DNA from 3 places in the Pseudomonas sp. M20 genome. Region 1 is predicted to be linked to each of the others. Evidence: predicted binding sites of a transcription regulator. Region 1 holds the regulator's gene; each other region holds the start of a gene.
The links. Region 1 encodes sigma-54, which starts transcription at its own class of promoters, with help from an activator protein. Its sites were predicted from a motif close to ANTGGCATNNANNTTGCTNT; they were not measured.

Region 1 (2,268 bases):
GTTGGCGATCCAGCTTGTCGGTCAGTAGGTCAATGGCGGCATACATGTCGTCATGCTCGGCATTGGCAACCACTTCTCCGCCGGGAATATGCAAGGTGGCTTCGATTTTCTGCTTCAGCTTTTCGACGCACATCGTGACTTGCACGTTGGTGATCTTGTCGAAATGGCGCTCTAATCGGTCGAGTTTTTCGTTGATGTAGGTGCGCAGAGGTTCGGTCACTTCCAGTTGGTGTCCACTGATGTTGACTTGCATACAGCTTCTCCTTCGTTGCCAGTGCATAAAGCGGCAGGCTGGATAGCCTGCCACTGGAACGCTGTAACGTGGCTTACATCAACCGCTTGCGTTCGCTCGAAGGCGCGATCCCGAGGGATTCGCGGTACTTGGCGACGGTGCGGCGAGCCACCTGAATGCCTTGTGCCTCCAGTAAACCAGCGATCTTGCTGTCACTCAACGGCTTTTTCTGATTTTCCGCGGCAACCAGTTTTTTGATGATCGCGCGGATCGCCGTGGACGAGCATTCGCCGCCTTCGGAGGTGCTGACGTGGCTGGAGAAAAAGTATTTCAGTTCATAAATACCGCGTGGGGTATGCATGAATTTTTGCGTGGTCACCCGGGAAATTGTCGATTCGTGCATGCCGACCGCCTCAGCGATATCGTGCAGGACCAACGGCTTCATGGCTTCGTCGCCGTACTCCAGAAAACCGCGCTGATGCTCGACGATCTGGGTGGCTACTTTCATCAGGGTTTCGTTGCGGCTCTGCAGGCTCTTGATGAACCAGCGAGCTTCCTGCAACTGATTGCGCATGAAGGTGTTGTCGGCGCTGGTGTCGGCACGACGGACGAAACCGGCGTACTGCGCGTTGACGCGCAGGCGTGGCACCGACTCCTGATTGAGCTCGACCAGCCAGCGTTCGTTATCCTTGCGTACGATAACGTCAGGGACGACGTACTCGGCTTCGGTGGATTCGATTTGCGAACCCGGGCGTGGATTAAGGCTCTGCACCAACTCGATGACCTGGCGCAGCTCGTCTTCCTTGAGCTTCATGCGGCGCATCAACTGGCTGTAGTCGCGGCCACCGAGCAGGTCAATGTAGTCGGTGACCAGACGTTTCGCTTCCGCCAGCCACGGGGTCTTGGCAGGCAACTGGCGCAATTGCAGCAGCAGGCATTCGCCGAGGTTGCGGGCGCCGATACCGGCTGGTTCAAATTGTTGAATGCGGTGCAGGACGGCTTCGATTTCGTCCAGTTCGATGTCCAGTTCCGGGTCGAACGCCTCGAGGATCTCTTCGAGAGTTTCGTCGAGGTAGCCCTGATTGTTGATGCAGTCGATCAGGGTGACCGCGATCAGGCGATCGGTGTCGGACATCGGTGCAAGGTTCAGTTGCCACAGCAGGTGGCTTTGCAAGCTCTCGCCGGCGGAAGTGCGGGTGGTGAAGTCCCACTCGTCATCATCGCTGCTGGGCAGGCTGCTGGCGCTGGTCTGGTAGACGTCCTCCCAGGCGGTGTCGACCGGAAGTTCGTTGGGAATACGCTCGTTCCATTCGCCATCCTCGAGATTGTCGACCGTCGGGGCGGTTTCCTGATAGGAGGGTTCCTGAATCTCGGTGTTGGGCTTCTGTTCGGCGTTGTCGGCCATGGGGTCGGAATTGTCGAAGTCTTCGCCTTCTTCCTGGCGTTCGAGCATCGGATTGGATTCCAGCGCCTCCTGGATTTCCTGTTGCAGATCCAGGGTCGACAATTGGAGCAGACGGATGGCCTGTTGCAGCTGCGGTGTCATCGTCAGCTGCTGGCCCATTCTCAAGACTAGCGATGGTTTCATGGCAGGGGCTTAACACCTTATTCGCCGGCGCTATGCGCCATCCACTACAGGGCGCCGGAGCGCCAAACTTAAGCAAATTATATGCCTGAAACTGAAGTGTTTGCCTAGAGCGCTGTAACAATTAAAGCGTATTAAATCCTGCTTGAATCGATACAGCGCCCGGGCGGCGCACCGGGCACTGTTGCGCTTACAGGCGAAACTCGTGGCCCAGATACACTTCCTTGACCAGATCGTTGGCCAGGATGGTTTCTGCATCGCCCTCGGCAATCAACTGACCGTCGTTGACGATGTAAGCGGTTTCGCAGATGTCCAGCGTCTCACGGACGTTGTGGTCGGTGATCAGTACACCGATGCCCTTGGCCTTGAGGTGGTGGATGATCTGCTTGATATCGCCGACCGAGATCGGATCGACACCGGCGAACGGTTCGTCGAGCAGGATGAATTTCGG
Region 2 (2,268 bases), 700 kb from region 1:
TTCGCTGTCCTGGGTCGACTGGGCGCCTGGCTGGCGTTTGATCTGATAGAGCAAGTCCTGGAACTCGGCGCGATCACGTTTGAAACCCGTGGTCGACACGTTCGCCAGGTTGTTGGAAATGGTGGTCAGGTTGGTGTCCTGGGCGGACAGACCGGTTTTGGCAACCCATAGAGCCGGAAGCATTCGATTCTCCTCGTGCGCCTGTTTTTCGGCGCGACGTTCTGATAATTAGCTGATCTGCAAGACCCGAGCCATGGCCTGGTCGTCGTCTTTGGCGGTGTTCATCATCTTGACGTGCAACTCGAACTGCTTGGCCAAGGCCAGCACCGAGGTCATCTCTTCGACGGCGTTGACGTTGCTCGACTCAAGGAAACCCGACACCAGTTTGACGTTGGCATCGGCCTGCGCCGGCTGGCCGTCCTTGGTGTAGATCGAGCCGTCGAGGCCCTTGTTCATGTTCTTGATGTCCGGGTTGACCAGTTTGATCCGGTCAACTTCCGCCATGACGCGCGGGCCTTCGCCCATCGCACGAATACTGATGGTGCCGTCTTCACCGACTTCGATCTGCTGCTCGGGCGGCACGGCGATCGGGCCGCCATTGCCGATCACCGGCATGCCGTTGCCGGCACGCAGCACGCCGAGGGCGTCGACGTTGAGGCTGCCGGTACGCACGTAGCTTTCGCCACCGTTAGGGTTCTGCACGGCAATGAAACCGTTGCCGGTCACCGCGACGTCCAGGTCACGGCCGGTCTGTACCAGCGAACCCGGAGTGAAGTCGGTGGCGGGCCGTTCGCTCATGGCAAACGCACGCGCCGGAAAGCTGTCACCAAATACCGGCATCGAACGCGCCTGCTCCAGGTCGCGCTGAAAACCGTTGGTGGAGATGTTCGCCAGGTTGTTGGCATGAGCCTTCTGCGCCAGTGCGTTCTGGCTGGCGCCGGTCATTGCCACATAAAGGTACTTGTCCACACTCTTTCCTCTGCATGCCGGACGTTTGCCGCCCACCGCTGTACTGCTGAGCCATAAGCAATTTGCAGACCAACTTTTTTCTGGCGCACAAAGGCCCGGTAAACAAAGGACTTGAGGGATGGCGAGGGGAAATCTGAAATGTATCGAAGTCGAAAAACCGGCGGTGTTATGCCGCTTCGCGGCAAAGGCTCAAAAGATCGCAGCGTGCCGCAGCTCCTACATTTGAAATACGTACTCCTGTAGGAGCTGCCGAAGGCTGCGATCTTTTGCTCTTAAGCTTCAGGATCTTTGCCGACTTCGTATTCACGCAGTTTGTTGGCAATCGTCGTATGCGATACCCCCAGCCGCTTACCCAACTGCCGACTGCTCGGATGCTCGGAATACAACCGCTCCAGCACCGCTTTCTCAAAGCGCCCGACAATTTCGTCCAAGCCACCTTCCAGCGAGAAATCGCCAAGCGGCTGACGCACGCCGTAATCCGGCAGCCGAATATGCTCTGCCTTCACCGTGCCGCCATCGCACAGCGAAACCGCCTGGAACAGCACGTTCTCCAGTTGCCGCACGTTACCCGGCCAATGGTAATGACTGAGTCGATCCATCGCCGCTGGCGCCAGTTTTGGCAGTGAGCAACCGATCTGCCGACTGGCCTGATCGAGAAAGTGTTCGACCAGCGGGGTCAAGCCGTCGAGGCATTCGCGCAGCGGCGGGATGTGCAGGGAGAGCACGTTCAAGCGGTGATACAAATCCTGGCGAAACTCGCCGCGTGCGCACAGCTCGGACAAGTCCACCTGGGTGGCACAGATCACCCGCACATCCAGATAAACCTCCTCATCACTGCCGACCCGGCGGAAGCAACCGTCCTGTAGAAAGCGCAGTAACTTCACTTGAAGACGCGGACTCATTTCGCCGACGCCGTCGAGAAACAATGTGCCGCCCGCCGTCAATTCCAACAGACCGAGCTTGCCCTCAGCGCGCGCGCCTTCGAATGCACCCGGGCCATAACCGAACAGCTCGGTCTCGGCCATCGACTCAGGCAGGCCTGCGCAGTTGAGCGCCATCAACGGCGACTGCCCGCGCGGACTGGCGAGGTGGCAGGCACGCGCCAGCAACTCCTTACCGGTGCCGGTTTCGCCTTCAATCAATAGCGGCGCATCCAGCGGGGCCATACGCCGCGCTTCACGCACCACGGCGGCCATGACTTTCGAACTTTGGAAAATGCTGTCGAAGCCACGCAGCTCCTGCTTGCGCACGTTGTAGATGCGCTCGCCTACGCGGTCGGCGCGGTGCAAGGTCAGCACG
Region 3 (2,268 bases), 960 kb from region 1:
GGTGTCCTTGGTTCCGCCGCCCTGGGAGGAATTCACCACCAGGGAGCCTTCGCGCAGTGCCACACGGGTCAAACCGCCAGGCACCACGCGGGTTTCGCGCCCGGACAAGACAAATGGACGCAAGTCGATATGGCGCGGGGCGATGCCGTTTTCGACAAAGGTCGGACAGGTCGACAGCGACAGCGTCGGTTGCGCAATGTATGCGTGCGGCTTGGCTTTGATGCGCTCGCGGAAGGCGTCGATTTCGGCCTTCGTCGATGCTGGCCCCACCAACATCCCGTAACCACCCGAGCCTTGGGTTTCCTTGACCACCAGATCTGGAAGATTGGCCAGGACATGGGAAAGTTCAGACGGGTTGCGGCATTGCCAGGTCGGCACGTTCTTCAGGATCGGTTCTTCGTCGAGGTAAAAACGGATCATGTCGGTGACAAACGGATACACCGATTTGTCGTCCGCCACGCCGGTACCGATGGCGTTGGCCAGCACCACGTTGCCCGAGCGATAGGACGACAGCAGCCCCGGCACACCAAGCATCGAATCAGGATTGAACGCCAGTGGATCGAGGAACGCATCGTCGAGGCGGCGGTAGATCACGTCCACCGCTTTCGGGCCGTCAGTGGTGCGCATGAAAACCTTGTCGTCACGCACGAACAGATCCGCACCCTCGACCAGCTCCACGCCCATTTCCCGCGCCAAAAAAGCGTGCTCGAAGAACGCACTATTGAAGCGCCCCGGCGTCAGCACCACCACGCTTGGGTCATCGATCGGACTTGAGCTTTTCAGGGTATCGAGCAACAGGTTCGGGTAGTGATCGATCGGCGCAATGCGCTGGGCGGCGAACAGCTCCGGGAACAGGCGCATCATCATCTTGCGGTCTTCGAGCATGTAGCTAACGCCGCTCGGCGTGCGCAGGTTGTCTTCGAGCACGTAATACGTGCCGTCGCCATCACGCACCAGATCGACGCCGGAGATGTGCGAATAGATATCGCGGTGCAGATCCAGGCCTTGCATCGCCAACTGGTATTGCTCGTTGGCCAGCACCTGTTCGGCGGGAATGATCCCGGCCTTGATGATGCGCTGCTCGTGATAGAGGTCGGCGAGAAACATGTTCAACGCTTTGACGCGCTGGATGCAGCCGCGCTCGACGATCCGCCATTCACTGGCAGGGATGCTGCGCGGAATGGTGTCGAAAGGAATCAGGCGCTCGGTGCCCTGCTCGTCGCCGTAGAGCGTGAAGGTAATGCCGGCGCGATGGAACAGCAGATCGGCCTCGCGTCGCCGTTGAGCCAGCAGTTCGTCAGGCGTGTCGGCCAGCCAGCGGGCGAACTCCCGATAATGCGGGCGAACCTGGCCGCCGGCATCGTACATCTCATCAAAATAGGTGCGGATCATGCCGTACTCCTTGTCACCCGGACATACAGGCCTTCGCAAGGCCCGTGCCATCGGCATAAACGCTTTGATTTCAATCGGTTGGAAATACACGCCGCAGGCACCGCACCATTCCTGTGCGGCAAATGCCCCAACCGGATTGCCCCCGCTTCATTGCGACGCACTGCATCGCCTATCACCAGCATAGTCAGAGTTGATTTCACTGCCCGGCGCTGCCTGCGGATAATCCGCGCATTCGCTGCAAAACTTCCGCGTGCACAGCGCCGCGAAGTCGCCAGCTCAACTGATCTGGACTGCCCTCGCAGCCCGCCCCGCTGTAACCCTGACCGGTTTCCTCTCCTTGTCGGTCTTCCCTTTTAGCCACCCTCTCCGGTGGCTCTTTTTTGCCTCGGTTTCTTGTTTCAGGGTTTTGCCACGGCGCTTTGCGTACGCCGGAAACGACAACGGCCAACCCGAAGGTCAGCCGTTGTTCAACCATTGAAATCAGAGATCAGTTCAAACGGTGGCGATTGCGCACCTCCTGCTTCACGCCCCAGCCTTCGATGATGCCGCCCAAAGGTTCAACCACGGCAGAGAATCCCTGCTCGAAGTCGCCGATATCGTCATACGTCGCGTACATCACTTTGCTCAATTCCAGCGCCCACGCACCGTCATCACGCACGCTGACCTGAGCATTGATGGATTCACCGCGAAATTTGCCTGCCGCCCTGCGCGCCCGCTCCTCGTCCGGGAAAATTGCGTAGAACTCGATGGGATGGAATCGGGAAAAATCGAAACCGCCTTCTTTCATGCGGCGCAGAACATTGCTGCTGATGTCTTCTTGATAGGCTGTGCTCATGAATCGTCCCCCTCGCATAGATGGATAGACTTTCCGTATTC

Region 2: the regulator sigma-54 is predicted to act here: its motif matches at 1,024-1,043, upstream of ACI514_RS17600 (flagellar basal body rod protein FlgF).
Region 3: the regulator sigma-54 is predicted to act here: its motif matches at 1,425-1,444, upstream of ACI514_RS16390 (circularly permuted type 2 ATP-grasp protein).

The regions. Positions count from the first base shown of each region.
Region 1 is NZ_CP173611.1:4,678,389-4,680,656, reverse strand. Features, by position in the region: gene hpf (ribosome hibernation-promoting factor, HPF/YfiA family) at 1-253, opposite strand, end outside; gene ACI514_RS20895 (RNA polymerase factor sigma-54) at 327-1,820, opposite strand; gene lptB (LPS export ABC transporter ATP-binding protein) at 2,008-2,268, opposite strand, start outside.
Region 2 is NZ_CP173611.1:3,974,692-3,976,959, forward strand. Features, by position in the region: gene flgG (flagellar basal-body rod protein FlgG) at 1-183, opposite strand, end outside; gene ACI514_RS17600 (flagellar basal body rod protein FlgF) at 229-969, opposite strand; gene ACI514_RS17605 (sigma-54-dependent phenylalanine hydroxylase transcriptional regulator PhhR) at 1,242-2,268, opposite strand, start outside.
Region 3 is NZ_CP173611.1:3,716,835-3,719,102, forward strand. Features, by position in the region: gene ACI514_RS16390 (circularly permuted type 2 ATP-grasp protein) at 1-1,392, opposite strand, end outside; gene ACI514_RS16395 (ribonuclease E inhibitor RraB) at 1,880-2,227, opposite strand.